Regions from separate parts of the Vibrio sp. 704 genome, predicted to be linked through region 1. Evidence: riboswitches for the same ligand, from Rfam matches in the RefSeq annotation. Region 1 holds a riboswitch; each other region holds the start of a gene.
The links. Region 1 has a riboswitch for thiamine pyrophosphate ahead of thiC (phosphomethylpyrimidine synthase ThiC). Riboswitches for the same ligand answer to the same signal wherever they lie in the genome.
Positions count from the first base shown of each region.

Region 2: linked by a shared signal. The riboswitch ahead of thiB (thiamine ABC transporter substrate binding subunit) and the one ahead of thiC (phosphomethylpyrimidine synthase ThiC) in region 1 are both predicted to bind thiamine pyrophosphate.
Region 3: linked by a shared signal. The riboswitch ahead of thiD (bifunctional hydroxymethylpyrimidine kinase/phosphomethylpyrimidine kinase) and the one ahead of thiC (phosphomethylpyrimidine synthase ThiC) in region 1 are both predicted to bind thiamine pyrophosphate.

Region 1 is NZ_JAWOUH010000031.1:27,269-38,003, reverse strand. Features, by position in the region: gene R7R24_RS23415 (multicopper oxidase family protein) at 40-1,422, shown strand; gene crcB (fluoride efflux transporter CrcB) at 1,546-1,929, shown strand; TPP riboswitch at 1,990-2,088, shown strand; gene thiC (phosphomethylpyrimidine synthase ThiC) at 2,252-4,192, shown strand; gene R7R24_RS23400 (thiamine phosphate synthase) at 4,192-5,607, shown strand; gene R7R24_RS23395 (HesA/MoeB/ThiF family protein) at 5,594-6,367, shown strand; gene thiS (sulfur carrier protein ThiS) at 6,406-6,660, shown strand; gene R7R24_RS23385 (thiazole synthase) at 6,666-7,433, shown strand; gene thiH (2-iminoacetate synthase ThiH) at 7,468-8,580, shown strand; gene R7R24_RS23375 (aminopeptidase P family protein) at 8,701-10,491, opposite strand; gene R7R24_RS23370 (LysR family transcriptional regulator) at 10,695-10,735, opposite strand, start outside.
Region 2 is NZ_JAWOUH010000006.1:63,622-74,356, forward strand. Features, by position in the region: gene thiP (thiamine/thiamine pyrophosphate ABC transporter permease ThiP) at 1-786, opposite strand, end outside; gene thiB (thiamine ABC transporter substrate binding subunit) at 864-1,856, opposite strand; TPP riboswitch at 1,929-2,065, opposite strand; gene R7R24_RS10930 (flavin prenyltransferase UbiX) at 2,103-2,741, opposite strand; gene mpl (UDP-N-acetylmuramate:L-alanyl-gamma-D-glutamyl-meso-diaminopimelate ligase) at 2,747-4,105, opposite strand; gene fbp (class 1 fructose-bisphosphatase) at 4,418-5,434, shown strand; gene ppa (inorganic diphosphatase) at 5,562-6,092, shown strand; gene R7R24_RS10950 (DUF2799 domain-containing protein) at 6,166-6,528, opposite strand; gene R7R24_RS10955 (gamma-glutamylcyclotransferase) at 6,578-6,925, opposite strand; gene R7R24_RS10960 (translocation/assembly module TamB domain-containing protein) at 6,970-10,734, opposite strand; gene R7R24_RS10965 (autotransporter assembly complex family protein) at 10,731-10,735, opposite strand, start outside.
Region 3 is NZ_JAWOUH010000002.1:473,303-484,037, reverse strand. Features, by position in the region: gene R7R24_RS06065 (DUF3087 domain-containing protein) at 203-727, opposite strand; gene trmY (tRNA (pseudouridine(54)-N(1))-methyltransferase TrmY) at 888-1,487, shown strand; gene R7R24_RS06055 (TldD/PmbA family protein) at 1,565-2,908, opposite strand; gene R7R24_RS06050 (TldD/PmbA family protein) at 2,908-4,293, opposite strand; TPP riboswitch at 4,605-4,712, shown strand; gene thiD (bifunctional hydroxymethylpyrimidine kinase/phosphomethylpyrimidine kinase) at 4,810-5,667, shown strand; gene R7R24_RS06040 (ABC transporter ATP-binding protein) at 5,657-6,412, shown strand; partial or broken gene R7R24_RS06035 (ABC transporter permease) at 6,471-7,205, shown strand; gene R7R24_RS06030 (ABC transporter substrate-binding protein) at 7,253-8,203, shown strand; gene tenA (thiaminase II) at 8,258-8,926, shown strand; gene thiM (hydroxyethylthiazole kinase) at 8,939-9,730, shown strand; gene thiE (thiamine phosphate synthase) at 9,792-10,406, shown strand; gene R7R24_RS06010 (phosphatase PAP2 family protein) at 10,617-10,735, shown strand, end outside.

The DNA of each region.
Region 1 (10,735 bases):
AGTTACACTCAACCGATCTGGATTAATGAGTAACTATGTATGGATATATCTCGTCGACGCTTTCTTCAATCATCCTTAGCAATCTCCGCGCTTACCGTTCTACCTGCATGTTCTCTATCTAGGAGCACTAATAAGCAGGGGCAATATATATACGATATCACTGCAGAGCCTTCTACTGCAGAATTGGTCCCAGGGTTTAACACAGACGTACTCGCATTTAATGGTTCGATTCCAGCGCCTACGATTCGCTGTCGCCAAGGTGAGAAAGTTATAATTCGGTTTACTAACAAGCTTTCAGAGCCGACTACAATCCACTGGCATGGCTTGCGAATCCCTATTGAAATGGATGGTGTACCTTTCTTAAGCCAGCCGCCTATCATGCCGGGTGAAACATTCGTTTATGAATTTACACCGCCAGATGCAGGCACGTTTTGGTATCACCCTCACATGAATAGCGTTAAGCAACTTGGTATGGGCTTAGTTGGGCTAATTGTCGTTGAAGAGGCTGAGCCTGTTCTATTTGATGAAGAACAGGAAATAGTTCTAAAGCATTGGCATTTAGACAAACAAGGTCAGTGGAAGAACCTTATGGTACCGCGCTTGAGCGCTCGTATGGGGACTCCCGGAGAGTGGAGTAGCGTCAATGGTGTGCATGAACCTGTTTATACGCTGAAGCAGAATGCTACCACGCGATTAAGAATTGCTAATGTCGATAACACCATTACTTACCCGATCGCTATTGAAGGTGCAGAGGCTTGGGTTATTGCTATTGATGGTAACCCTGTTAAAACGCCTTATAAGCTCACTCAGCATAAAATTGGTCCAGGAATGAGGTTAGATGTCGGATTGATTGCTCCAAAGGCTGGAAAACGTGTTTATGTGCGTCAAATGAAAGGACGCTTCCCATTCCCTTTGTGCGAGTTTGACGTTGTTGAGTCTGACCTGTCGAACAACCAGAAACTGCCTTTATTACCTCTCAACCCTGTGCCAGCTCTCGATTTGAAAAATGCAGAGCAAATCGATTATGTGTTTGAGTGGGAGGGGGCGATCACTCCTGCTGATCAATCGGGCAAAGCGATCCCCCAATTCTGGCTGATGAACAAACGGGCTTGGGAGGGAATGAGCAAAGATAATATTCCAGCGCCGCTTTCAACATTGGAGATGGGAAAAACCTATATCTTCAACCTAAAGAACGTCACCCAATATCATCATCCTATTCATCTTCATGGACACACATTTACGGTTCTTGAGTTAGATGGAAAAAAACTCGACGAACCGTTTCATACCGATACGGTCTTACTTGGAAAAAACGGCAGTGCGAAAGCGGCATTTGTTGCAGATAACCCAGGGCGTTGGATGTACCATTGTCATGTAATTGAACATATGAAGACGGGTTTGATGGGGTACATTGAAGTAAAGTGACTCCTGTAACTTTTAAAATCTTGATAAGTTTTAAGCGCTATACTTTGCTGAATTCTAAGATTGTATAATCACTATTGCCGTAAATTTGATTACAATGTCGCCATTAACTTTTCTGGGGGAATTATGGGACAACTATCCGTTTTGGGTTTTATTGCATTGGGTGGTGCATTTGGTGCATGTTCTCGTTACTTAATTTCTGAACTTTGTGTCATTTTATTGGGGCGTGGTTTTCCATATGGTACGTTAACCGTTAACGTTGTTGGCTCATTTATGATGGGCTTATTGATAGCAGCTTTCGATAATGAACTTTTGGCAACGGAACCTTGGCGACAAGTGATTGGCTTGGGTTTTTTAGGCGCACTAACGACGTTTTCCACCTTCTCGATGGATAATGTTTTGCTTATGCAGCAGGGCGCTTTCTTTAAGATGGGGTTGAACGTATTGTTGAATGTCGTGTTAAGTATTTCAGCGGCGTGGATTGGCTTTCAATTATTGATGCGCAGCTAGCAAAGTAGTTAAAAATTGAACAGGTCGGCTTGGTTTCACCAAGCCGTTTTTATATACTGACATCACTTGTCGGAGTGCCATAAGGCTGAGACCGTTAATTCGGGATCCGTTGAACCTGATCAGATTAGAATCTGCGAAGGGAACAAGAGAAGATATTCACACCGGAGTTCTTTCTGGTTGACCTATCAAAAGTCGAATGTTGTTACAGGCAAATATCGTAAGCTTTAACTAGCCTTAATTTGACTCCTCTTGTCGCATCTATCCGCCAAGCATTTTTATCCAATTACTTTTTATCTAGTATAACAAAGCAAGGAAAAATGCTATGTCGAGTCGCAAACAAGCGAGACTGGAAGCAAAACAGTTCATTGATACACTCTCGGTACAACCGTACCCCAATTCAAGCAAAGTCTACGTAGAAGGCTCACGTCCAGATATTCGTGTGCCAATGCGTGAGATATCACTCGCTGATAGCCTTATTGGAGGCACAAAAGAAGCGCCTATATTCGAACCTAATGAGCCAGTACGCGTTTACGATACGTCGGGTGTATACACAGATCCAGAGCACACCATAGACCTCTATAGCGGCTTACCTAAGCTGAGAGAAGGGTGGATTGAAGAGCGTGCCGATACTGAGCTACTTGATGAAGTAAGCTCGGTATACACCAAAGAGCGCTTAGAAGATGAAACGCTAGACGATCTTCGTTACGGAAATCTACCACGTATTCGATGTGCCAAAGATGGCCATTGTGTGACTCAATTGCACTATGCTCGCAAAGGTATTATTACCCCAGAAATGGAATATATCGCGCTGCGTGAAAACATGGGGCGTGCCAAGTATCGCGATGAAGTGCTGAATCAACAGCATCCGGGTCAAAGCTTCGGAGCGAACCTACCAAAAGATATTACCGCCGAATTCGTGCGCAAAGAAGTCGCCGAAGGTCGCGCTATTATCCCTTCCAATATTAACCACCCAGAATCCGAACCAATGATCATTGGACGTAACTTTTTGGTCAAAGTGAACGCCAACATCGGTAACTCATCGGTCACTTCTTCGATTGAGGAAGAAGTAGAGAAGCTCGTTTGGGCGACACGTTGGGGTGGAGATACCGTTATGGATCTCTCTACTGGACGTAACATCCACGAAACTCGCGAGTGGATTCTACGTAACAGTCCGGTTCCGATCGGTACCGTACCAATGTATCAAGCGCTTGAGAAAGTGAATGGTGTTGCGGAAAACCTTAACTGGGAAGTGATGCGCGATACCCTGATTGAGCAAGCAGAGCAGGGCGTTGACTACTTTACTATCCATGCCGGTTTACTACTTCGTTATGTGCCAATGACTGCAAAACGCGTTACTGGCATCGTCTCTCGTGGTGGCTCTATCATCGCGAAATGGTGTTTAGCGCATCACCAAGAAAGCTTCTTATATACCCACTTCCGAGAGATCTGTGAAATCTGTGCTAAGTATGATGTCGCACTTTCTCTCGGTGATGGTCTGCGTCCTGGCTCGGTGGCCGATGCTAACGACGAAGCGCAATTTGCAGAGCTTCGTACTCTTGGCGAATTGACCAAGGTTGCGTGGGAATACGACGTACAGGTGATTATTGAAGGCCCTGGTCATGTTCCAATGCATATGATCAAAGAGAACATGGAAGAGCAGTTAGAGCACTGTCATGAGGCTCCTTTCTATACCCTTGGTCCGCTGACGACTGACGTTGCTCCTGGTTACGACCATATTACTTCAGGCATCGGCGCTGCCATGATTGGTTGGTATGGCTGTGCAATGCTTTGCTACGTAACTCCTAAAGAGCATCTTGGCTTACCAAACAAAGAAGACGTGAAGGTAGGCATGATCACTTACAAGCTTGCTGCGCACGCCGCTGATTTAGCGAAGGGACACCCTGGTGCACAAGTTCGTGATAACGCGCTTTCTAAAGCTCGCTTCGAGTTCCGTTGGGAAGACCAATTTAACTTGTCGCTCGACCCAGATACCGCTCGTGCTTTCCATGATGAAACCTTGCCTCAAGAGTCTGGAAAAGTTGCTCACTTCTGTTCGATGTGTGGACCAAAGTTCTGCTCTATGAAGATTTCGCAAGAGGTACGAGAATACGCGAAAGATACTGAGCAAGTTGCTGCGGACCAAGCTATCTCAATCAAAATGCTGGATGATCCTCTTGAGGGGATGCGTCAGAAATCGCAAGAATTTAGAGATACAGGTTCTGAGTTATACCACCCAGCAGCACATGCCGAGGTAAGTGACTAATGAGCAAAATCCTTATTCCGTCATCATTGATTGAACTGACAGGTTTAGTTCAGCAATGTTTGTTGTTGGCGAAAGAACAGGGTTTTAGCATCGAAGACATTGAGTTGGGTTTGAGCCCAACTCAATCTATTCAGCTTGTTCGCGACCAACAGAACACACGCATAACGACAGATCTTACTGATGGTTATGACTCTGAGCATGAAAGTTCATTTGTGCTTTATTACCGCTCTGCTTTATCGGTAGAAGCGTGTGCTAAGCAACCGTCGAAAGCGATTTATATTGGCATTGCTGATACGCAGGTATCCGATGAAAAGGAGAAAGTGCTTCAGCTTGATATCTGGCGTCACCCAATCAACGACGAAGTGAGAGCGCTTTCCATTGAGTCCAAATTCAACGTAATGTTCGATCCCGAACATCACCTTGCTTGGATTGTAACGCTGACAGTACTCGATTTTCCTATCGAAGATGCGTTAACACTTGCTCGAGGAATGCTAACTCAACAAGCGAATGTTTCACGTGAAACACTGTTGAATGATAACCTTAACGAGGGAAGATCTACTCAGTGGGCTGACCAATTTGATGATTTCCCCACACCTGTACTGGAGGATAACCGACTAGGTATTCAAGTTGGTTGGTCTGCACAAGGCGAGAGCGTTAGCTTTCCAACTCTAACTAAGCAAAGTCTAGGGCTCTATCCAGTCGTTGATGATGTTGCTTGGATTGAGCGTCTATTGCCACTAGGTATCAACACTATTCAACTGCGAATCAAGAACCCACAACGAGCCGATTTAGAACAACAGATCATTCGAGCAATTGAGCTAGGTCGTCAGTATCAAGCACAAGTGTTCATCAATGACTATTGGCAGTTGGCAATCAAGCATGGCGCTTATGGCGTTCACCTAGGACAAGAAGACATAGAAGAATCGAATTTGGCTCAGCTAACTAAAGCCGGCATTCGTCTTGGTCTTTCTACGCATGGTTATTATGAGCTACTGCGCATCGTACAAATTCATCCTAGTTACATCGCGCTAGGGCATATCTTCCCAACCACTACAAAACAGATGCCATCGAAACCACAAGGTTTGGTGCGCTTGGCTCTGTATCAAAAGCTGATTGATAGCATTCCTTATACAAATACAGAGGCTACTTTCCGTCCTTCAAAAGACAAAGCAGTTAGTGACCATGTGCTTGGCTTTCCGACGGTCGCGATTGGTGGTATTGACCAATCTAATGCAGACCAAGTTTGGCAAACAGGTGTTTCTAGTTTGGCAGTTGTGCGAGCTATTACGTTGGCAGAATCACCTCAGTCCGTCATCGAGTTCTTTGCACAACTGATGAAAGAAAGACAACTAACGTTTACTGAGCAGAATAGTGAATTGGCGCATAACAAGAGAGGCGAGCATGCTCACGGATAAGCAGTTCCTTCGCTATCAACGCCAAGTCGCTCTGCCTGAAATTGCTGAAAGTGGGCAAGAGCGCTTGAGCAAATCGCATGTGCTGATCATCGGTTGTGGTGGGTTAGGGAGCGCAGCGAGTTTGTACTTGGCATCAGCGGGTGTTGGTAAATTGGTTGTGGTCGACGACGATGAAGTTGATAGCAGTAACCTGCAACGCCAGATCATTTATCGCGAACAAGACCTCCAAGTTGCGAAAACAAAAGCGACTGTAAAGCAACTGACTGACCTTAATTCTATGGTTCAAATTCGTGCTCTCAATAAGCGATTGGACAAAGCACAGCTTCAGCTTGAGGTGATGCTAGCGGATGTGGTGCTCGACTGCACCGATAACATGCCAACGCGCCAACTAATTAACCAAGTTTGCTTCGAGCAAAATACGCCGCTCATCTCGGCGGCAGCAATTGGTTGGCAAGGGCAATTCGCTGTCTTTGATTACCAAACACCAAGTGAACAAGAAGCGCAGAGTAAAGCCTGTTACCGCTGTTTGTATCCGTTTGACGAATTACCCCAAACGCAAAAGTGCAGTGAGAGCGGTGTCGTCGGTCCGGTGGTGGGCACACTTGGCAACTACCAAGCGATTGCGGCAATTCAAAAACTGGCGACGGGAAAGTTTCATGTCGAGACGGCCAAGTTACACCTGTTCGATGGATTGAAGCTGCAATGGCAAACCATGGCGATAAGTAAAGATAAACAGTGCCAAGTATGTGCTCAGATTTAGTTTACGAGTAATGGGCAGAATTAAGAGAGTTGGAAGCAATGACGTTATCAGAACAACAAACAACACAAATGACCGCTGCTGACTTAGATGTGATCACTATTGTCATCAATGACCAGTCACATCAAGTTGCCAGTGAGTCAAATCTACAGCAAATCATTAGTCAATTTGCGCTGCCTGAAATGGGCTGTGTTTTTGCAATTAATAACAATGTTGTGCCGCGCAGTGAGTGGGCTAGCACAGTTCTTTCACAGGGAGATAGCATCTCTTTGTTTCAAGCGATCGCAGGGGGTTAAAGTCGATGCTTAAAATTGGTGATAAACAATTCGAATCAAGACTGTTCACGGGAACAGGGAAGTTTGCCAACAGCCGATTAATGGCAGAAGCGATTCAAGTATCGGGTTCTCAACTTGCGACCATGGCATTGAAGCGTGTGGATGTGAACGACCAACAAGATGATATTTTGCTGCCGTTAGTACAAGCGGGCGTGAACTTATTGCCGAACACCTCAGGTGCAAAGAATGCTAAAGATGCTGTGTTTGCAGCACAATTGGCGAGAGAAGCGTTAGGTACAAACTGGCTAAAACTGGAAATTCACCCAGACCCGAAGTACTTGATGCCCGATCCAATTGAGACACTTGCTGCCGCTGAGCAACTGGTTCGTGAGGGCTTCATTGTCCTTCCTTACTGTCATGCTGACCCGGTTCTATGTAAACGATTGGAAGAAGTGGGTTGTGCAGCGGTCATGCCATTAGGTGCGCCGATCGGTTCTAACAAAGGGATAGTTTCTCACGACTTCTTAGAGATCATTATCGACCAAGCTAATGTTCCTGTGGTTGTGGATGCGGGTATTGGTGCTCCTTCACATGCCGCACGTGCGATGGAAATGGGCGCGGATGCCGTGCTCGTCAATACTGCGATTGCAGCTTCGAGCGATCCTGTTGCGATGGCGAAGGCATTTAAGTTGGCGGTAGAGTCGGGGCGTATGGCTTATGAAGCTGGACTTGCCGGTAAGGTTTCTCATGCGGTTGCGTCGAGTCCACTGACGTCATTCCTAGATGAGCTTTAGTCCTAGATTGGTTTAGCTATTAAGCGAGGAAAACATGAGCTTCGTTGAACAATTTAAGCAGCTGAATTGGGATGACATTTCAATGTCGATCTACGCGAAAACGGCACAAGATGTCGAGCGAGCATTGAATAAACCCAAGCGTGATTTGGAAGACTTTAAAGCGCTAATTTCACCAGCGGCTGAAGCGTACTTAGAGCAGATGGCACAACTGTCATATTCGGCAACTCGTAAGCGCTTTGGTAATACCATGTCGCTTTACATTCCATTATACCTCTCTAACTTGTGCGCCAATGCCTGTACTTATTGCGGCTTCTCAATGGAGAATAGAATCAAGCGTCGTACCTTGAATCGGGACGAAGTGGCAGCAGAAGTCGAAGCCATCAAGCGCATGAAGTTTGATAGCGTATTGCTGGTGACTGGCGAGCACGAAACTAAAGTGGGTATGAAATACTTCCGCGAAATGGTGCCGATGATTAAGCAACGTTTTAACTATTTGGCGATGGAAGTGCAGCCACTTGATCAAGACGAATACGCTGAGCTCAAGACATTGGGTTTAGATGCGGTGATGGTTTATCAAGAAACGTATCATCCTTCGACTTACGCCGAGCACCATCTGCGTGGCAATAAGATGGATTTCGAATACCGATTGGATACACCCGATCGTCTTGCAAAAGCAGGCATCGATAAGATCGGTATTGGTGCTTTGATAGGATTGGAAGAGTGGCGTACCGACTGTTTTTATGTGGCAGCGCACTTGGACTATCTTGAGCGCACGTATTGGCAGACTCGTTACTCAATTTCTTTCCCACGTTTACGTCCTTGTGAGGGTGCGCTCCAACCAAAATCAGTCATGACGGATAAACAGCTTGTGCAGTTGATTTGCGCTTATCGCTTGTTGAATCCAGAAGTGGAGTTGTCATTATCGACTCGTGAATCACCGAAGTTCAGAGACAATGCATTACCGTTAGGCATCACTAGTATGTCTGCTGCATCGAAAACTCAGCCGGGTGGTTATGCGATGGATGATGCTGAACTCGAGCAGTTTGAGATCAGTGACGAACGAAGCGCGGGTTCTGTGGAAAATATGATTCGAGCCAAAGGTTTTGACCCTGTATGGCGAGATTGGCACTCAGCGTATTCCGGTTAAGCAATAAATAAAGCCACTGGTCATCGTTATGTTTCACGTGAAACATAGGCAAAAAAAGAGGGTTGATGCAAAACATCAACCCTCTACTTTTTCTAGCTTCTAGCTTCTAGCTTCTAGCTTCTAGCTGTGTGCTACTGGTAGTGTTGCTTGACGAAGCCACTCTTTCACATCACCCTCAACAAGTGGGCTGATCTCATCCCATACCTTCTGATGGTAATCATTCAACCAAGCAAGCTCTGGACGAGTTAGCATATCAACATTGATGTTGCGCTTGTCGATTGGACAGCGTGTTAGCGACTCGAATGACAGAACAGGGAAGTCACCGTTAGTTGGGGTTTCAACAACAAGCTCTAGGTTCTCGATACGGATACCAAACGCATCCGCACGGTAGTAACCTGGCTCGTTGGACAGCACCATGCCTTCTGTTAGAGGCACGTCGATTTGCTTCTTCGAAATGCTTGCTGGACCTTCATGAACACTTAGGAAGTGACCAACACCGTGACCAGTACCGTGATCGTAATCGTAGCCCTCCGCCCACAGGTGCTGACGAGCTAGCGTATCGATTTGGTAACCACGTGTGCCTTTCGGGAAACGTGCACGTGCAACACCGATGTGGCCTTTTAGCGCGAGAGTGAATTGTTTAATCATCTCTTGTGAAGGCTGACCGATCGCGATGGTACGCGTGATGTCTGTCGTGCCATCTAGGTACTGACCGCCTGAATCCACTAGGTAAAGTGTGTTCAGTTCTAGCTTGCCAGGTTCAGGTTGGTTCTCGTGATTATAGTGACACATCGCCGCGTTGCCACCTGCTGCCGAGATAGTATCGAAGCTAAGATCCATAAGTGTCGGGTCTTCGCTGCGGAACGCTTCCAGTTTGTCTGCCAGCGTCGCTTCATCATGCAGGTTACCCGCAACGACTTCAGCATCTAACCAAGAAAGGAACTTACTCATCGCTACGCCATCACGGATATGACATGCTTTCATGCCTGCGATTTCAACAGCGTTCTTTGCTGCTTTTGGCATTAGGCATGGATCAGCTTTACTCACCACAGATGCGCCAGCGTTTTGTAGAACCAGCTTAAACCACGCGTTACTTGTCGCAGGGTCAACCAGTACATTCTTGCCAGTTAGGTTTTCTAGTCGTGCTTGCAATGCTTCTGGGTGATGAACCGTCACGCCGGCACCAACATGAGCGTCAAACTCAGCAGGTAGGCGAGCAGGATCTAGGAAGTATTCCACGCTTGAGTCTGAGTGCAGAATCGCGTGAGAAAGAAGAACTGGTAGACGTGAGACATCTAGACCACGAACGTTGAGCAACCAACAGATAGAATCAAGTGCTGTGATCACTGCGCTGTCTGCACCGGCTTTTTTCACGAGCTCTGCGATTTCTTGGCGTTTGCTTTCACTTGATTGTCCAACTGTTTCTGTTGCCATTAGGCGAACATCAGAAACCACAGGAGCAGGGCGGTCGTGCCACAGTTCATCAATTGGGTTGCTATCGAGAATCTTAAGCTCAAGGGTACCTGCAAGTTTTGCTTGTGCCATGTCTAGCCAAGCAGAGTTGTGCATGCGAGGGTCGATTGCCACAGACGCGTCATTTGCAAGATGGTCTTTAATCCAATCTAGTGCAGGCTCTTCAATCAAGTGACGGTATTCGAATAGATCAGCAGGAACCTGCTTTGTTACTTGTACTGTGTAGCGACCATCAACAAAGATAGCGGCTTTGTCTTTGGTGATTACCGCAGCACCAGCAGAACCAGTAAAGCCAGTTAGCCAATGTAAACGCTCGTTGTGCGCTGGTACGTATTCGCCCAAGTACTCGTCTTCATGTGGGACAAGTAGGGCATCAATATTATGTTGTGCTAGCCATTCGCGAATTGCATTCACGCGGCTTTGGGTATCGTTGTGCATCTGTGTTATTCCTTCAAATTACCGCTCCTTCATGCTCAGGTGTGGGAGCTGTTTCCATCTGCTTCATGCAGTTTACGATTCCATTGAGGTTCGCAATCACTTCAATAGAGTCGGAGTACAACTAGGCCATAGATGAGCCAAAAAGGACTACGACAGTTAAGCTACTCATTTTAGCCGCTAAGCGCAAATTGAGTGCGGTGTTTTTATCTAAGGTGATCGGTTTTTTGTGTGATCATCGTACGTA
Region 2 (10,735 bases), on a different contig from region 1:
CGTTAAAAATTGCTGTACCGATGTGCTGCCAGCACTGATAGCAACAGGCTTTGTTAACTTCTGCACACCAATAGCAAGCAGTCCACATAACAGCATCTGCCACAACGCTAATAACGCACCAGCTTGTAAATCAAAATCAAACTTAATCGCTTGATAGATGGCTAGCTCAATAGTGGTGGATTTTGGCCCGCCCCCCAACGCCATTACAGTAGCAAAGCTGGTAAAGCACAACATAAACACCAACCCACAAACGTGGGGAAGCTGCTGCATTAAACGCGGCCATTCTACCCAGCGAAACTTATTCCAATGGCTCATCCCAAGATGCGCGCAAAGCTTATGCTGCTCGGCAGGAATAGACTCCAAGGCTTGCAGAAGCAATCGCGCCGCGTAAGGTAAATTAAAGAACACATGGGCGAGTAAAATGCCGTTCAAACCGTAAATAGAGAATGGCAGTTTAGTGTCGAAACTTTGCAACCACTGCGCCAACAAACCACTGTTGCCATAAATCGCTAACAGCCCAAAAACACCAACCAAAACCGGCAAAACCAGTGTCGATGCAAATAGCTTAAGCAGTAATGATTTACCAATAAATTGGCGACGCGAAAGTGCGTGCGCTACTGGAATGGCAAAGCCAACACTGAGCAATGTGGAAAGAAAAGCTTGGTAAAAGCTGAACTTGGTGACATGTTGATAGTACGGGTCGCCCCATACCACAGACACATCAAGTGAAGGGGCTTGAACAATCAAAGCACCTAGGGCAGAAATAACAAAGGTCGCGATGATCATCGCGACCCCTAAACCTATTTTTGGAACAGAATTCAAAGGTAAAACCTATCTCATTCAGATGAGGGTGGAAACGTCAGCTAAAACGTCAATGCGCTTTGCCATTCGCGAATCCAAGACTTACGCATTTTTGCCACTTCATCAGCACTAAAGCTCAACGACTTGCTTGGAACACTCAAAGTTTCAAAACCTTTAGGTAACTCAACGTCAGTGACTGGGTACATCCAGTTACCCGTTGGCATCGCCGATTGGAACTCATCACTTAAAATGAAACTCATAAATTGATCAGCAAGTTCTGAATTTTTTGCCCCTTTCACTTTGGCGGCGACTTCAACTTGCATGTAGTGGCCTTCAGCAAAACTCGCCGTAGCAAACTTCGAATCGTTTTCCGCAATTAAGTGGTACGCAGGTGAAGTGGTGTAAGAAAGCACTAAATCGGACTCACCATTGAGGAACATAGAATACGCCTCAGACCAACCTTTCGTGACCGTTACGGTTTTGCTCGCTAGCTTCTGCCACGCTTGCGTCACATCGTCGCCATAAATAGATTTCATCCATAGCATTAAGCCTTGGCCCGGCGTTGAAGTCCGCGGATCTTGGTAAATCACTTTCAGATCGTCGCGCGTTTCCACCAGCTCTTTCATGCTTTTCGGCGGATTAGCCAGTTTCTCTTTGTTGTACACAAACGCGAAGTAGCCGTAATCGTACGGTACAAACGTCGTGTCACTCCAACCGTTTGGTAACACTGTGTTAGCCGTATCCACATTGTGCTCGGCAAGCAGACCGGTTTTCTTCGCTTCTGCCATCAGATTGTTATCCAAACCTAACACGATGTCGGCTTTGCTATTACCGCCTTCAAGACGAAGACGATTCAGGATCGACACACCATCGTCTAATGCCACGAAGTTAACGTCACAGCCACATTTTGCTTCAAAAGCTTGCTCGATTTTAGGACCCGGCCCCCAATCTGCGGCAAAAGAGTCGTAGGTATAGATGGTTAATGTGTTTTCAGCGGCAAACGCTGAAGTAGAGGTGATTGCAGCTAAGGCAATCAGATTTAGAGTGGTTTTCACTGCTCGCTCTCCATGAGTATTTCAGAGAAATAAGTTGAGCGGCACAGGGTTTGAGGCGGCTATTAAGGATTTCCAATATCCAGACTCAATTCCTACGCCAGCATTATCTGGTTCAGGTAATACGGGTCCCTAGTAAAGCACTTAGGTCTCAGCGCCCAAATGCATTGATTGACTCAATGCAAAATGGGTTTGCTCCCCGATGAGTTGGATGGATTGTAAAGGTATTTGAGTGGTTACACAATCAGCTCACGAGCGCTGGTCATAGCCCCAACGAGGCACCAAACCTTGCTCAATACCTAAGTGGTCGAGAATTCTCGCCACCATAAAATCCACTAAGTCTTCAATGCTCTTTGGCTGATGGTAGAAGCCCGGGGCCGCTGGCATGATGGTGACGCCCATTTGCGATAGCTTGTGCATGTTCTCCAGATGTAGCGTTGAAAATGGCGTTTCACGAACCACGAGCAACAGCTGCCCGCGCTCTTTCATTACTACATCAGCGGCCCGTTCGATCAAGTTGTCCGACATACCGTGTGCTATGGCCGCAACGCTTCCCGCAGAGCATGGGCAAACCACCATTTGCTTGGGTGCAGCAGAACCAGACGCAACCGGCGAGAACCAATCGTCTTTACCGCAAACGGTGATGTTATTTGGATTGCAGTTCAGGTGCTCTACTAATGCTTGCTGTGCTGCTTCTGGGCCACTTGGCAGCTTAAGATTATGCTCGGTTGCCATCACAACACGAGCTGCCGAAGAAATCAGAACGTAGACATGATAATCCGCCGCAACCAAGCATTCTAAAAGACGAAGGCCGTAGGGAGCACCAGAAGCCCCCGTTAATGCCAACGTGATGGCTTTTTTGTGAGAGGGTTGTGTTTTGTTTTGCATATCAATCAGGCTTTTTGTTTTAACTGCTCAAGAAGTTTTCCGTGAATACCACCGAAGCCACCATTACTCATGACTAGAATTTGGTCACCTGCTCGCGCACGTTCGACGATCTTGGCTACAAAGTTATCTATATCCACATCGACAAACGCTGGCTGTTTGCATTGGTCGGCAATGTCTTGCACAGACCACTCGATATTATCTGGCTGGAACAAGAAGACTTCATCTGCACTGTGTAGTGACTCTGCAAGTGTGTTTTTGTGTACGCCACGCTTCATGGTGGCAGAACGCGGCTCTAACACAGCTAGGATGCGTTTTTCACCTACCTTGTTACGCAAACCACCGACAGTAAGTTCAATTGCCGTTGGGTGATGCGCAAAATCATCGTAAACCGTCACACCTTGTTCTTCACCTTTCAGCTCTAAACGGCGCTTGGTATTGATGAAACGCCCTAATGCTTGGCAAGCAAGATCCGGAGTGACTCCAACATGTCGTGCAGCAGCGATTGCCATCAGCGCATTATCCACATTGTGGTCACCCACCAAATTCCATTCGACGGTACCAACCTTCTCGCCTTGCAACGCAACGTCAAATTTTGAGCCATCAAGCACTAATTTGTGCGCTTGCCAGCCACCATTCTCACCAGAGAACTGTTTTTCAGTCCAGCAGCCACGCTCTAATACATCCGCTAACGCCTGATCTTTTCTCGGCGCTAAGATCAATCCATTGCCCGGTACAGTTCGCACTAAATGATGGAATTGGTGCTTGATCGCTTCTAGATCATCGAAGATATCAGCATGATCAAACTCAAGATTGTTCATGATTAAAGTGCGAGGATGGTAATGCACAAACTTAGAACGCTTATCGAAAAAAGCACTGTCATATTCGTCCGCTTCAACGACAAAAAACATACTTTCACCCAAACGAGCAGACACTCCGAAGTTACCGAGTACCCCACCGACTAAGAAACCCGGTTGATAACCACAATCTTCAAGTATCCAAGCAAGCATGCTCGACGTGGTCGTTTTCCCATGTGTACCCGATACCGCCAATACCCAACGATCATGCAGCAAAAACTCGTTGAGCCACTGCGGGCCAGAGGTGTAACGCATGTTAGTGTTGAGCACATGCTCGACACAAGGGTTGCCACGGCTCATCGCATTACCAATCACCACAAGATCTGGTTGAGGGTCGAGTTGAGACGGGTCAAAGCCTTCAATAATTTCAATACCTTGAGACTCAAGCAGTGTGCTCATTGGCGGATAAACGTTGGCATCAGAACCAGTGACTTTATGTCCTAATTGGCGCGCTAGAATCGCTGCGCCGCCCATAAATGTGCCACAGATACCCAAGATATGAATGTGCATAAACTAAACCTTGTAATGCGTTTTTTAATGCTTTCATTATCGCGATTACCGCCTGAAAAGCGAGTGACTTTAGCCTTCTTCTTGCAGTCCCTTTCACAAATATGACAAGGTTGAACACAGACTGTACAACCTCTTGCTTACTGATGAATCCCTCAAACAAGTCTACAAATAAATTGAGATCTCAAACAGTTACTTCATTACCATTAAAAAGATCTGCGACTTAAACTTACATCCAGCGCAATCGTTTAACATCCATAAAGAGATGCTCACTTGCGCACTACCCCCAATGAAATGAAAATGTAAGGATTAACCATGTCAGGACTGCGCACCCTAGGCGAGTTCATTGTCGAAAAACAAGCGGATTTCCCCCACGCTAGCGGTGATCTATCATCCCTTTTAGCCTCCATTCGTTTAGCTGCAAAAATCGTTAACCGCGAAATCAACGCAGCGGGTCTCGGTGATATCACTGGTGCTGTAGGCACGGAAAATGTCCAAGGTGAAGATCAGCAAAAGCTCGATGTTTACGCGAACGATAAGTTCAAAGCCGCGCTTGAAGCTCGTGATCAAGTGTGTGGCGTTGCCAGTGAAGAAGAAGACGAAGCAGTTGCGTTCAATAAAGAACTCAACCAAAACGCCAAATATGTAGTACTGATGGACCCACTTGATGGTTCTTCTAACATCGATGTGAACGTCTCTGTTGGTACTATCTTCTCGATTTACCGTCGTGTTTCTCCAATCGGTACTCCACCAACTGAAGAAGACTTCCTACAACCTGGTCACAAGCAAGTGGCTGCGGGCTACGTGATTTACGGCTCCTCCACCATGTTGGTATACACAACTGGTAACGGCGTAAACGGCTTTACTTACGACCCATCTATCGGCAGCTTCTGTCTTTCTCATGAAAACATGATGATTCCTGATGATGGTAAGATCTACTCCATCAACGAAGGTAATTACATTCGTTTCCCTCAAGGGGTGAAGAAGTACATCAAGTACTGCCAAGAAAACGTGCCAGAAGACGGTCGCCCATACACTTCTCGCTACATTGGCTCGCTGGTTGCTGATTTCCACCGCAACCTACTGAAAGGTGGTATCTACCTTTACCCAAGCACACAAAGCCACCCACAAGGCAAGCTACGCCTGCTTTACGAATGTAACCCTATGGCATTCCTCATTGAGCAAGCTGGCGGCATTGCATCGGACGGCGTGAATCGCATTATGGACATCAAGCCTACTGAGTTGCACCAGCGTGTACCTTTCTTTGTGGGTTCGAAGAACATGGTTCGCAAAGTTGAAGAGTTCCTTGAACTGCACCGCGACGAAGAATAATTTCAGACCTTTGTCCAACGCGGCAGGTGTTTACCTGCCGCGTTTTTGTCGCTAAAGTGAAACGCGAATTTATCATCAGATGAAGCCGCTTTTGTGTGACTCATCGTTAATGAAAAGGAATATTCTAATGAGCTTAAACCATGTACCAGCAGGCAAGTCGCTGCCTGAAGATATCTATGTCGTTATCGAAATTCCTGCAAATGCAGATCCAATCAAGTACGAAGTAGATAAAGACTCTGGTGCTGTATTTGTCGACCGTTTCATGTCTGCACCAATGTTCTACCCATGCAACTATGGCTATGTGAACAATACCCTGTCTCTTGATGGCGACCCAGTCGACGTATTGGTACCAACACCATACCCACTCATGCCAGGTTCAGTCATTCGCTGCCGTCCTGTTGGCGTTTTGAAGATGACAGATGAATCGGGTGAAGATGCAAAAGTGTTTGCGGTTCCCCACTCAAAAATCTCGAAAGAGTACGAGCACATCCAAGATGTGGACGATATTCCAGAACTACTGAAAGCGCAGATCACGCAATTCTTTGAGCGTTACAAAGAGCTTGAAGCAGGCAAATGGGTGAAAGTGGATGGTTGGGCAGATGTTGCTGCCGCTAAAGCTGAGATCCTAGAATCTTACGAGCGCGCTCAGAAAAAATAAGCATCACTGCTGATACAAAATTAAAAAGAGCTGCTCTAGGGCAGCTCTTTTGCTTTCATCTTACCTGTGTCAACTAGATAGGTGCGCCTGCTGAAGACATTCGTCCAGCGTCGTAGTCATGTTGAAAGAAGGGGTCAACATCATCACAAATGCCAAAATACGGACGCCCGATAACACCGAGCATATAAGCACTTTGCTCGCAATACTCTTGTTTACCTTGCTGGTAACCCGCTTGATAAGCCATTATCAGTTCTGGCGTCGCATGGTTAACATCATCCAGCTTCGCAATTCGCTCCTCAGATAACTCCCGTAATCCATCTAAAGCTGACTGCTTACCAAACACTTGCCAATCGGTCACATTATTCGAAGTCGGTAGTGTTGTTTGTGCACATGCAGCAAGAAGCAACGCCATTACTCCAATTACGAATGTTTTCATCGTGACTCCTTAGTGTTTAGCTCGTTGCTATTGATAATGTCAGTATAGCTCACACCTTTTGACACCAATCTCCGGAAGCGATTTCTTCGGTTAACTGCTCAGTATCTTGATATAAGTAGATCCAAGCTTGGCCAAAAGGCGTAACGATGCTCTCTCGGCGATATTCCACTGGCACATCTTCTAACCTATCTAGCTCAGATAAGGTTTCATCATCAATCAGATACACTTCACCTTGAATCGAGCGTTGCCCAACAGACAACGCTGGATAAGGGCCTAAGTCATACATTGCAAATTGAGCATCCGTTTCATGTAAACCAAGAAACTGCGCCGAGCGCAAATACTGATGGTTGTACTCTCCCTTGCGTAACGTGCCGTAGACAAAAATCAAATGCTGCATAACCACTCCTTAGTCATGACTGTGTATGCTTAGGTTAAAGCACTTTAATCGAACTCAAACTGATAGAGTAGGTCAACGGCGCTATCTACACCAGATACCGCTTCTAAATACAAGTCTTGCATCAATCGGTAACGCACAGTGAACTCACCTAGGGAGTTAAAGATGCCGACACCATATTTCACCTGCAAACCAGGCAGAATATAACCACTCACCGTCACTTGCGAATCATCGCCCGACCCAGCAGTGTCCAGCTGTAAATCCTGTACGCCAAAGGCTTCACCGATTTCACCAACCACACGACCACTCTTCGCCAAGCTTAAACCAATTAAGGTAGTCGTCATTGCATTACCACCGGCTTCACCATCAATATCTTGACCACGAAGTAGATAAGAAAGTGCATTGGCTTGGTTCATCGCGGGCTCTGAGAAAATTTCTATACTCGGATCAGATGCTGGGCCCGACACTTGTACCCCCGCAATGACATCATCTTGGGTATTGTCTGGATTACGAATCGCTTTGATAGACAAGTAAGGTTGATCTGGTGGACCATTCATCAGAATCTTACCTTCTTTAATCAATAAGTCCTGACCAAACGAACGATAAGAACCGTCGACAACATTCACTTCACCAACGATGAAAGGACCTTTGTCTTTTTGTGTCACGTTTAGGTTCCCTTTCAACCCACCTTTTAAACCAAAAGCGGCAAGTTGGAAGTCATCACCAATTTTAATGTTGATGTTCGTTTCCACATCAAACGGCATCGCAGCGACATCGTCCACTGGCTGCAAGTTTTTATCGAGAATAACGGTATCACTCGATACACCTACCGCACTTGGTGGAAGCTCTTCGACGACAATTCTGCCCCATGGCAAATTAATATCACCCTCAATTTTCGCAAGCTGAGGAGTCACATCTATTGTCATGTCAGGCTCAACTTTGATTTTTACCATTGGAGGCAAATCAACATTGAGCTCTTTAGCAAATACACGCGCTTTAGTGCGCCAGTTCTGTAAGTCCTGCCAGTCGGCATCACCGGTAACGTTCAACTCACCATCCGGGGTTAAAATTCCGGCATCCAAGTCCGCTTGATGGCCTTTAAAGTTGATGACGACCTGCCCTGAGTTTATATCTATCGGTGTGACTTCACCCTGTAGCTTCATTTGGTCAATCAAGAACTGACCATTAACCTTCGGATGCATGACGTCACCTGATATCGCTAGGTCAGTATTCATGTTTGCTTTAAACAAGCTGTACTCACCAATCAACGGTGCCAAGAAATCCAAGTGGAACGTAGAGAGTGAAACCTTACCATCAATAGTGGGCTTTTCAGTCGAGACATTCAGTAAAGAAACCTTACCAGACAAGTCGCCGTTATCTTTCACATCAAATAGCCACTCGGCATCAAGCTTGTCTTTCGCTAATGCTGCTTTAAAGTTGAAGCTTTCCCAACCGACTTTAATTGGCTGTTCAAGCGCTTGTTCAACTTGGCCTTTTGGCATATTGACACTTAAGGTTACTTCAGGCTTTTTCTCTGGTGCCCATTTAGCAAAAGCCTGTGCATTAACCGAGCCTTGCAGCTTGGTTTCTGGCGGCAGGAATTGTTTGATTTGGTCAAAATCAAAATCATTGATGGCTAACTTCGCCTGGCCACTCTTACCGACACTAATGTCTTCGGTTAGACATACGCTCGACTCCGCTTGCAACCAACAATGCGCTTGAACGTTCGCGATCTGTTTGTCGATATTGACCTTCACCGCGGTCGATTTTTGCAACGCCCACGGGCCTTGTTGCGAGCTCAGCGTCAAGCGGCGCAGCGCCCCATCCCAAATCATTTCTGGTTTCTGCTGGAATGTCCCTTCAATTTCTAAACTGGTCGACACCAGGTCAGACACTACATCGAGCGTCAGTTGATGCAGTTTTTCATCCCCAGAGACTTCAAGGTCAGCACTATCAACTTTTATGTCGTCATAGGTAATGTTGTTCGCAATAAGGCTTATGTTCGCTTTTGGTGCTGGCAGAGGCTTCACATCACCCTTTAAGGTGATCGTTTCTACGTTCGCCTGTTGCTGCCAGTTAATCTGATTTAAAGCGAGATCAAGATTGATGTCTGGTTCTTTCAAGCTACCACGTAGTGCGACTTTACCTTGCATCTTACCTGCAAGGTCCGGAACACTTTTCGCAAAATCAGGGAAGTTAACCTCAACATCCATCAGAATTTGCTTATCTATCTTACCCTTTGCACTGAGTTGGTTTGGACCATGAGAAAGCGCCAAACCCTGAGTGGTAAGTTGGATGTCTTCGCCTTTGCCGTTTTTATCAGACGCTTCAAGTTGCCCTTCAACATTCAGCGGATACCCTCGCAAAATGCCGTCAATGTCTAACTTAGGCAAACTGACTTGCCAACCGCCTTGTTCTGTTAACGACCCCGAAGTCGAAAGATTACCGCTGATATCCCCTTCGGCTTCTTTCCACTGCAATCCTGGTTGAATGTTTTTCAGGTTTAAGTCAGCTTGCCAGTTGATTGGCGCGGCCCAATTGGCCATGACTTTCCCAGAGAGTTCGCCTCCCAGGGTTTTCACTACAAGGCTTTCGAGGTCAATTTGCTCTAACGTACCTTTGCCGTTTAGTGCGACATCAACGGCGGGAATATCTTTGCCTGACGCTTTGGTTTCTAATGCGACTTCGTAGCCATCAAGTGAGCCTTTTGCCGCCAAGCTTGGTACAGAAACCTGGTAATCGCTTTGTCCAAATAGCGGCCATTGCGCCTGTACATTTTTAATCGCGACATCAAACGGTAACTGCGTTTTAAGCGGTTGAATATCACCTTTGATCTCCGCTTGTACAAGCTCAGAAAGCGTAGCATTTAGTGACAAATCACCAACCGAACCCGAGACCGAAAGCGACAGTTTTTGTCCCTTCGCATCCGCTTGCTTCACTAACGCGTCCAGTTGCGCTTTGATAGGGTAATCAGAAGAAAGCGTCACTTGTGTGCTCAACTTGCCTTCCACTTCTGGCATGTCGAGCTCTAATGTTTTGACATCAACACGCTCACCGCCTGCTCTTGCAACCAAACCAAGATGATTGACGATCACTGGCGTTCCACCTGCCAGTTTGAAATTGTGAATATCAAGACGACGCGCTTCAACCGTCAGTGGAATCCATACTTCGGGTAACACAATATCTTGCGGCGTAACGTCAGTTTCTTTCGGCTCCTCGGCAGCCGCTTCAGGTTCAGCCTCACTTGGTGCTAAAGCCACATTAATGTCTTTCAACGCGGTAGGTGCGATCACCAAACGATCACCCTGCATCGACAAAGCTGTCGAGAATGTTTGCCAATCAATTTGATTGCCCAGCACATTGACATTGATGTCATTAAAGCTGACTTTATTAACAAAAATTGGCACTGGCGTACTGATAGAACGCAGTGGTGGTGTTTCCTCTTGCTCCTCGCTTGCTGGCGGTAGCTCTGGCATCTTAAAGTCAAGCCCCTGCAGTCTTAACTCATCGACACAGACCTTAGGGTCAAAGAAACAGCGGAAGTTCACTGCCAATGCTAAACGCTCGACTTTGGCGTCGATATTCAAAGACTCATCGAAAAAACTGACGTTATGCAGTTCGAAGCGAGGAAACAATGAACCCTGCACTTTTTCAATCTGCAATTGTGGTAGTGCTTTTTCGGCTCCCCACAAGGCAAATTTGAGGCCTGGGTGGGTAAATAAAACTGTCGCGACAATAATGATGAGCAACAGCAATAGACCAATCAAACTGAGCGACAGCCATTTGGTCCACTTAAACATCATTTTGATCATA
Region 3 (10,735 bases), on a different contig from region 1:
TTTAGAAGTTTTCTTTCGCCTTCTTGCCAACCGCTTTTGCGTTTCCGCTTTGCCCTGACAACGGAGGCGCATTATAGGGAGATGATTTTTCTTGGCAACCCCTTTTCAGAAAAAAAATCAAAAAAAAGCGTCGAATGATTAAATATCACTCAAACGCTTATTTTTAGCACTCAGTTGTTAACTTCAAGTAGCAAATAGGCAATCAATATGTGTCTAGCCAAGACTCTTCAAAGCCTGTGATATCGAGACTCATTGATTGCGCCGCTTCGATTTGCTCGATAGCCTCCAATTCTTTATTTACACTGCTCATCGTCAGTGTGTTGTTGTCTAGCTCAAACACCTGACTTTGAGTCGTATAGTAGAACTTAAGGATCGTCAGCGCTTTTACATCGCCATTGTTCGCGGCTGCTTTAATGCTTTTTAGTTTACGAAAGATCTTGTTGTGCAGCTGCTTGAGTTTCCAAACGTACAGCACTTCTTCCATGTATGGTCGAGTTTTAATTTGATTCAATAAAGAGAGGGAAGTTGCAACTGCGAGAACGACACCAATCAAATTCCAATGGAAATTGCCCGTTGATTGTTCTGGTACGACTTCAGTGTTGCCAAACAAAACAATCAACAAGGTACTAAAGGCAAGAGAGGAGATGGCGAGCAACGCAACAAAACCGCCAATCACAAGGTTTACTTTCTTTTTATAAATGTCTTTATTTATCTGTTTGATTTCCATATACCACTCCTAACAGGGTTGCCTCCTATTCTAGCCAGCACACCCAGCTCCACAATCGAAGCTTTGTAAGTAAGTTCACATTTGCTATTAAACTCGCATCCCTTCCCTGCTTGGGTATATACTTCCGCGCATTCACTCTTCCTATATAGAGGCTAAATTCATGCGCTCTTTTGTTTTACGAGCTCGCGCGGCGCCAACCACCAGCAAAGCACTGTTAGAAGGTGTTGGTAATGAAGCGCATACAGAGATTCTTGCTCATACCATGATGAACACGATGTTCGTTGCTCAATCACACCGTGAAGATGTGGTTGTTCACTTGGTTTTAGAAAGCACAAAAGATTTCTCACGCACCATTACTATTCGCTCCAACGACATCACCAACATTGGCGGCTTCCATGAGTCAACCTTGATTGCAGCAGTGGCTCGCGCTTTGGATGCTTCGGTTGGTATGGGTAAAGAGCAACTTCGTGAAGTCGAACCTGGTATTACCGTTCGTACAGTGAGCTTTGAACGCCTAGTACAAGAACTGGCAGAAGATCACCAACTATATATGCTGGATAAGAAAGGCGAATTTGTTCGTGATGCAGAAATTGGTGAAAATCCATGTTTCTTGCTAACTGACCATATACCGATGCCGAAAAAGTCTTTTAACAGCTTAAAGCGCCTTGGCACAGAGAAGATCAGCTTAGGTCCTAAGATGCTTTTCGCTTCTCAGTGTGTAGTATTGATCCACAATGAGTTGGACATACGCGAATTCTAGTTATTCGCGCACACGTTGCTAGATAATGAAAGAGGACTCTATTGAGTCCTCTTTTTGTTTCTATAGTAATGCTAAGTTTACTTACCACCAATGCTCAAACGAGCAAAACGAACGTCTGGCGAGAAGAAAGTTCGGCTATCGTTAATTAGCTGAGTATCACCTACTGCCTCAACTTCTTGCAGCATATTGTAGAAGTTACCCGCTACCGTGATCCCACGAACTGGTTGAATGCGCTTACCATCACGGCACAAGAAACCACTCGCGCCAAATGAGAAATCACCACTCACTGCATCCGCACCAGAATGGACACCTTGAAGTTCGACTAACTCTAGGTACTCACCCGCTTTTACTTCTGACGCACTGCTGTTACCCGTCGCAATCACTTTGTGATTCGCTGATACGTCTAGGCTCGATTTTGCACCGCGAGCGGCACTTGCTGTCGAGACTGCGCCCAAGTAACTTGCGGTCTGGCTGTTGTGTAGCAAGGTTTTCAACTCACCATTAGCAATCATGACATTATCTTGAGTAGCGAAGCCTTCACTATCAAAACTCGCGATTGCCATACCATTTGGCATGTAAGCCGTATCAGTAAAGGTAATTAAATCACTCGCAACACGTTGACCAAGCTTGTCACCCAGTGGCGTAATGCCTTTCATCGCGCTTACGCCAGAGAAAGCACTGCCGAAAGCACCGAATAAACTTGCTAGCGCATTGATGTGGAAAATAGCAGGGTAGTTACCTGTCGCAACCGGAGCGCCTTCCAGAAGATCACGAGCAAGGTTGTAGCCACCTTCTATACAGTAAGCTGGATTCAACTCATCAAAACGGCGACCCAGTGACATTCTACCCGCCATTGACTGTTTGCCGTCTTTTTCAAACAAGGTATACGCGTAACAAGTGAACGAGCGCTCGAAGTGTTGACACAATGTGCCTTGAGTATTGGCAATGATCAGTTGTGTTTCGCCATCGCTGTAACCATTGTAAGGTGCGCTAGAAGCGTGAGGCAGAGCCACTACGCCTTGCTCAAGTGCGAGAGACAGTTCGATTTTTTCGTCAACAGAAGTGGTATCTTCTTGCACAATCTCAGCAACATCAGTCGTGATTTGGCTGTTTACGCAGCTGATGGTTTGATGTTCATCTTGCTTGGAAAAGCGAGCACTTTGCAGCGCGTTTGTGAGCATCAAATCTAAACTTGGTTGCTCTAGTGATTCAGAATAACTTGTCGCGACACGAGCATCTTTAATAACTCGAACACCCAGCACTTGACTTGAGCTTACTTTGTACTCATCCAGCTTTCCTTGGTTCGCTTTCAGAGAAAAGCTGCTGTTGCGGTTTACAATGACGTCCGCTTCTGCACCTTGGCGTTTTGCTTCTGATAGGACGTAATCAACCGCATTAAGAAGTTGTTGTTCTTGGCTCATTAGTTACCGCCTCCTACCAGAATGTTATCGACTTTCAGTGTTGGCTGACCGACTGTTGTTGGTACTGAACCACTTACGGAACCACACATGCCCGGCGCAAGTGCCATGTCTTTGCCGACCATGCTGATTTCTTTCAACACTTTTGGACCCGTGCTGATCAGCGTTGCTGTTTTCAGAGGCTTGGTGATTTTGCCATTTTCAATGAGATAAGCTTCACGAACAGCAAAGTTAAACTCACCCGTACCCGGTTGAACCGAGCCACCTCCCATCTTCTTCGCATAGATACCATGCTCGATGCCTGCCAGCATGTCATCAAGTGAATGCTCGCCTTCTTCGATAAAGGTATTACGCATACGCGAGGTTGGTGCGAACTTGTAGTTTTGACGACGACCAGAACCCGTAGGTTCGTAACCTGTCTTCATGCCACCCATTTTATCGACCATAAAGCTGGTTAGCTTACCGTCTTTGATCAATTGGGTGCGCTGAGTCTTCATGCCTTCGTCATCAACATGAATCGAGCCCCATTCGTTGGTCATGGTGCCATCATCGACTGCATTCACCGCGGTGTGAGCAACCATTTCGCCCATCTTGTCGTGGAATACTGAAGCTTTCTTCGCAACCGAAGTGGTTTCTAGCAAGTGACCACACGCTTCATGGAAGATAACGCCGCCAAAGCCGTTACCAATTACCACTGGCATTTCACCCGATGGACAAGCATCAGCGCCAAGTTTTACCAACGCTTGTTGCGCGATAGTTTGACCTAGCTCTTTCGCATCAAGCTGTTCACTGAACTCCCAGCCAGCAAGAGCACCAGGACCTTCCATACCAGAAGACTGCTCATTACCTTTTTGAGCGACAGTATTACCAGCAACTCGGATGTAGTGACGAGTATCGTCAACGTGTAGACCTTCTGAATTGAAGATAGACACTTGCTGTTCGCGCTGAAGCACGCTGCCAATAAACTGGCTGATATGCTCACTCTCAGCACGTGCGGCTTGGTCAACTTTCAATAGAAACGCGATTTTTGAATCTAGGTTAGCATCCTTACTTAGCGGCATGCGGCAACCATGTTGGATTGGGTAGCGGTTCAAATTCAAAGAACCCGCTGACGCGATTTGCTCACGCTTGTCTTTTGCAGCAAGCAGCGAGGTTACGCGCTTTAGTTCGGCTTCATCTGTGCTGTTGGTGTAACCGTAAAGCACCTTATGACCGAAAAAAAGACGAATACCGATACCAAAATCGATACCCGAGTTAACCTTATCCACTTCACCAGATGCGATCTGGACAGTGTTGGTTTGGTGATGTTCAACGAATAGTTCAGCGAAATCAGCCCCCAAAAAGAGAGCATGATCGATCACTGACTTCGCTGTTACAGAATTAAGCATGAAGTCTCCTTGCTCGATGATCGTCTTAGCCTTCCTAATTAACTGTGAAAAAGTTCAACAAAGTTAAATTGGCAACACGTTAAATTTTAACAGTTTTTTAACCTTGTTTTGTGCTAATCCTTGCTTAACGAGACCACGATTATTTATTAAATATTCCAGGTTCTGCTCATTCACCAGAGCGTTGCACTAGTAAATTCCACCCAGCAAACCATTTAGGTGCTTACTTTATCACTCACCTCGCATAATTGAATACTCATTATAATTACGCTCAAAAAACGTATCCCTTCCGCAATGGTCCTGCTATCATCCGAACGAAATAGTCGGGGGGCCACACGACAAGTGTTGGCTGAGATCGAAATTCGAGACCCGTTGAACCTGATTCAGTTAGCACTGACGTAGGGAACTATGCACACTTTGCCTTTCGTCGCCCCTCTTAGGTAAGCGATAGCGATCGAAAAATCGATCTATCTGCAACGGTCAAAGTCAGTTCCTATACGTCTTGTAGTAGGAGCGACCATGACGCAGCAATCACAACCTCATTCACATCACACGCCAGCCTTGCCTACCCCTATCGTATTGACCATCGCGGGCTCAGACAGTGGTGGCGGTGCAGGTATTCAAGCCGACATCAAAGCGATGTCCGCAACCGGCAGTTTTGCTTGCTCGGTAATCACGGCGATTACTTCGCAAAATACCCAAGGCGTTTCTGCGATTTTCCCCATTCCTCTCGACCATGTAGAGAGCCAACTTGATGCAGTATTTACCGACCTCAACATCGTTGCAGTCAAAGTGGGCATGCTGGCAGATTCCAATATCATCAAAGTCGTTGCTGACAAAATTAAACAATACCAGCCAAAACACCTCGTGATTGACCCTGTAATGGTGGCCACTAGCGGCGATCTATTATTGGAACAGTCGGCAATCAGCACTTTAAAAGAAGAATTGATTCCGCTCGCAGACATCATTACCCCTAACCTACCCGAAGGCGCAGCATTGACGGGTAAGCCAATGCCTCAGTCAGAATCTGAAATGAACGATATGATTACCGACCTTCGTGCGCTTGGAGCCAAAGCTATTCTGCTCAAAGGCGGTCACCTTGAAGAAAATGAAAACAGCAACGATCTGCTTATCATGCAAGACAGTGCCGAGTTAATTAGCGCCAAGCGATTTCCAACCAAAAACACCCATGGCACAGGCTGCACGCTGTCTTCTGCCATCGCATCTTATCTTGGACAAGGCAACAATCTGCACAAAGCGGTGCACCTTGGTAAGCAGTACATCAGCCAAGCTATCGCGCACGCTGATGAACTGGATGTCGGTAAAGGTCACGGCCCTGTGAACCACTTTTTTGCGGGTCATACTTATGTTCGCTAACGCGATTGGCATTCAGCTTTCCGATGCTAGCCTGCGATACAAAGATAGCCAAACACCGACTTTAGCAGGAATGAACATGACCATTCCCGTCGGTAAATGGACGGTATTACTCGGACGAAGTGGCTGCGGGAAAACCACAATATTGCGTTACTTAGCTGGCCTACTGGATGACCAAGTTGACTGGCATGGCGAACTCATCACAACCGATGGCGCTGCACTGCATGACCGTATCGCTTACATGGCTCAACAGGATTTATTGCTACCGTGGTTGAATGTGTTAGACAACGTCTGCCTCAGTTCTCGATTTTCTCAAGAGCAAGCACCAGAGCAAAATAGACAACGTGCACTGACTTTACTCAGCCAAGTGGGACTCGCCGATTACGCGGATGCTAAGCCAGCTCAGCTCTCTGGCGGCATGAGACAACGTGTTGCCCTTGCTCGTACTCTGATGCAAGACAAGCCTCTGGTTCTGATGGATGAGCCCTTCTCTGCGCTGGACGCGGTTACTCGCCATAAGTTGCAAACCTTGTCTGCCGAATTATTGAAAGATAAGACGGTTGTTCTGATTACCCACGACCCACAAGAAGCGGTGCGATTAGCTCATCAACTCTATGTATTGCAAGGCTCACCTGCGCAAGCTCAGCACTTGGTTGTTCCGGGTTCTACGCCTCCACGAGTTCTCGATGGAGAATGCGCGGCGCTACAACAAGCGATTTTGGACCAATTGGAGAAAGACTATGAGTGATATGACTCAGTACAACTCCGTTTCGGCACGTATTGGTAAAAAAGAAAGCGTGACACATCCGGCTCTGCGCTTGGTCATCAGCACTGCGGTGATCTTGGGATTGTGGCAGTTGGTCGTGGTGATATTCGATATGCCAAGCTTCATCTTACCTTCACCAATTGAAGTGCTGGATAGATTGGTCACTCGTTACGATGTCCTGCTCAAACATACTTGGGTTACCGCGCAAGAGATTTTACTTGGCTTGGCGCTTGGATTATCAATGGGTTTGCTGTTCGCATTGCAAATGCTGATGTTCGAGCCGCTCAAGCGTTGGTTACTGCCCATTCTGATTGCTAGCCAAGCGATCCCTGTGTTCGCCATCGCGCCAGTGCTCATGCTTTGGCTTGGTTACGGCATTGCATCGAAAGTTGTCATGGCGGCGATCATCATCTTTTTCCCCGTCACGACATGTTGTTATGACGGTTTGCGCAATACACCAACAGGTTACCTCGATCTTGCCAAGACCATGGGCGCGTCGAAATGGCAGCTACTTCGTCATATTCAATTGCCAGCCGCACTACCAACTTTAGCTTCAGGTATTCGTGTTGCCGTCGTTATTGCGCCAATTGGAGCAGTGGTCGGTGAGTGGGTAGGTTCAAGTGAAGGCTTGGGTTATCTGATGCTCCAAGCTAACGCTCGAATGATCATTGATGAGATGTTTGCAGCGCTGTTTATCCTCGCCGTGCTGTCTATCTCACTCTACTTCATCACCGATAAATTATTGAAAAAAGCCATCCCTTGGGAAAGCAAGTAATTGCCGAAAATAACCAAAGGAAATTGGGAAAGAAAAGGAAGAACCCCGTGAATAAAAACAAACTTATGAGCGCTGCTGCTCTACTCGCTTCAGTGGTATCAACCAACGTGCTTGCCTCTGAAAAAGAGATGACACTGATGTTGGATTGGTTCGTCAATCCAAACCATGGTCCTATCGTGATTGCCAAAGAGCGCGGTTACTTCAAAGAACAAGGTTTGAAGGTCAACATTCAAGAGCCTGCAGATCCAAGTACACCACCTAAGTTGGTCGCGGCGGGTAAAGTCGACATGGCGATTTCATACCAACCGAGCCTAACTATCGATGTCGCGGCTGGTTTGCCACTAATCCGCTCTGCGACTTTGATTGCTACGCCACTCAACACGCTGATGGTGTTGGACAACGGTAAGAATGAAAACCTTGGCGACTTAAAAGGCAAGAAGATCGGTATTGCGATCGCAGGCAACGAAGAAGCAGCAATCGGCACCATGCTAGCTCAAGAGAACGTGAAGTTTTCTGACGTACAAATCATCAACGTAGGTTGGGCGCTGTCTTCGTCTCTTGCGTCTGGCAAGGTGGATGCGATTTGGGGCGGTCTACGTAACTTCGAAACCAACCAACTGGCACTAGAAGGTTATAAAGCTAAGGCCTTCTTCCCTGAAGAACACGGCGTGCCAGCGTATGACGAGTTGGTCTTCGTAGCCAATGCAAAAACCTACGACAAAGAAGCCATCAAGGCATTCAATAAAGCACTAGAGCAAGCGACCACTTACATCGTTAACCATCCAAAAGAGTCGTGGAAAGAGTTTGTGGCTTATTCACCAGACACCCTCAACAACGAACTTAACCAACGCGCTTGGAACGACACGCTAACTCGTTTCGCTCTTCGTCCATCTGCAGTAGATCTGAAACGCTACGATGATTATGCCGAATTCATGTATTCACAAAAAATCATCGAAACACTGCCAAAAGCGAAAGATTACGTACCGAGCTTTGACTAATTCTACTGACCTTAGGCTCAAAGCCTAGGGTCTTTTGATAACGAGATACCCATAATGAAATACCAAGATTTGATCGACGCTTGCCGCCAAGATTGGCAAGAATACACTGAGCATGCTTTCGTGCAGCAATTGGCGCAAGGCACTCTTGCTCAGCCTTGTTTTCTGCATTACCTAAAGCAGGATTTTCTTTTCCTAAAACAGTACGCGCGAGCTTACGCATTAGCGATCTACAAAGCGCGTACTTTGGATGACATGCGCCGCGCCCTACCAAGCGTACATGCATTGCTCGATTCTGAAATCGCCCACCACGTGACTTACTGTGAGCAATGGGGACTGACAGAATCCGACTTAGAAAACGAGCCAGAAGATTTCGGCACTGTGGCTTACACCCGTTACGTATTAGATGCTGGCATGACGGGCGATCTTGTTGATCTATACGCGGCACTAGCGCCATGCTCCATCGGTTATGCCGTAATCGGTAAGGTGCTGATTGAAGATGAAAAGACCGTAATCGAAGGCAACCCATATGCAAGTTGGATCAACCTCTACGGTGGTGAGGAATTCCAATCTGGTGTCGCAAAAGGTACAGAACACTTTAACCAGTTATTGGCGGAAATCGACATCAATAGCCAGCGTGGTCAAAACCTGATTCAGGTATTCAAAACTGCAACGCGTATGGAAGTGGCATTCTGGCAACAAGGTCTAAACGCTCAGCAAGATTAATCGGAGAGTCTCATGTTAATTGAACAAATCACCCAAGCATTAACCGCAGTACGCCAGCAAAAGCCATTAGTCGTCAACATCACTAACTACGTGGTGATGAATAACACAGCAAACGCACTATTGGCCATCGGCGCTTCTCCAATCATGGCGCACTCCAAGCAGGAAATGGCAGAGATGATGTCGTTCGCTGGCGCATTGGTTATCAACATCGGTACCCTAGACAGCGTTTGGACACCGCGTATGAGCTATGCCGTAGAGCAAGCCAATACCAATGGCAAAATCGTTGTACTCGACCCCGTCGGTTGTGGAGCAAGCTCACTGCGTACCGAGACATCACGTGAGATCGCACGCCTTGCAGACAAGTTGATCATTCGTGGTAACGCCTCAGAAATCATCGCTCTCGCTGGCGAGCAAGCACAAAGCAAAGGCGTCGATGCACTAGACAGCAGCGACGCAGCACTTGGCGCAGCGAACTTCTTAGTTTCAGAGTATGGTGCAAGTGTGGTGATTTCTGGCGAGACTGATTACATCATCACGAAAGAGCAAACTGTGCAGCTAAACAACGGTCACGAGATGATGCCATACGTAACCGGAATGGGCTGCACACTAACGGCACTGACGGGTGCTTTCGCTGCTGTTGGTGATCACTCCGGACTTGCTGCCGCGGCGGTACTGGGCGTTGTGGGTGAAATTGCGGCTGAGCAAGCGCGAGGGCCAGGCAGTCTGCAAATGAACCTGTTGGATGAGCTTTACCAACTGGATGAAGAAACACTGGCAAAACGCCTAAAACTCCAAGTGAGTTAAGCTTTCTCTAACAAATACCGGCCTCTCACTCCCTGTAGATGAGAGGCCCAAAGGAAACAAAATGAACGCCTATCGTTTATATTTGGTCACCGATGACCAACAAGATTTAGCCACACTAAAGCGTGTTGTGAGAAAAGCCGTGGAAGGTGGCGTGACCATGGTACAAGTCCGCGAAAAACACGGCGATGTGCGTGCGTTTATCGAACGTGCTCAAGCCGTGAAAGACATCCTTAAAGATACCAATGTGCCTTTGATCATCAATGACCGCGTTGATGTTGCACTGGCAGTTGATGCCGATGGGGTTCACCTCGGGCAATCAGACATGCCCGCAACTATCGCTCGTGAGTTGATTGGACCAAACAAAATCCTCGGCTTATCCATCGAAAATGAAGAGCAGCTTGCAGAAGCGGACTCTCTTCCGATTGATTACATCGGCTTGAGCGCAATCTTCGCGACGCCGACCAAAACCAACACCAAGAAGTTCTGGGGTATTGATGGCTTGAAGATGGCGTTAGAGACGACTTCACTGCCGATTGTTGCCATTGGCGGCATTAACGAAAGTAACATTCCGCAACTCAGCGCCACTGGTGTTCATGGCTTAGCTTTGGTTTCAGCGATTTGCCACGCAGAAGATCCAAAAGCCGCATCGGAATATTTATTAGGGTTGATGAGCTAACCTTGCTCACGCCTGAACAAAGCGCTTATGGATGAGCGCGTTTGCCTTTCAGTACTTTCAACAACCTCTCCTTTCACAACGAAGAGCTGCAATGTCACTTTCACGCTCGAATTGACAGAGCGTTGATAAGTTTTTCACGCCAGATAACGTAAGATAAGCCCCTTATTTTCACGTGGTTGAATAACCCTCAATAAAAACAAAACGCTCTCAATGAAAACCAAAAAATATGGATTGATGATGCTCGCCTTGTTTGTTCTTGGCATCATCCCAATGTCGCTGTTTGGCTCTTATCACAATCTCACTTCACAGGTGCCGGAAAGTCTGGGTAT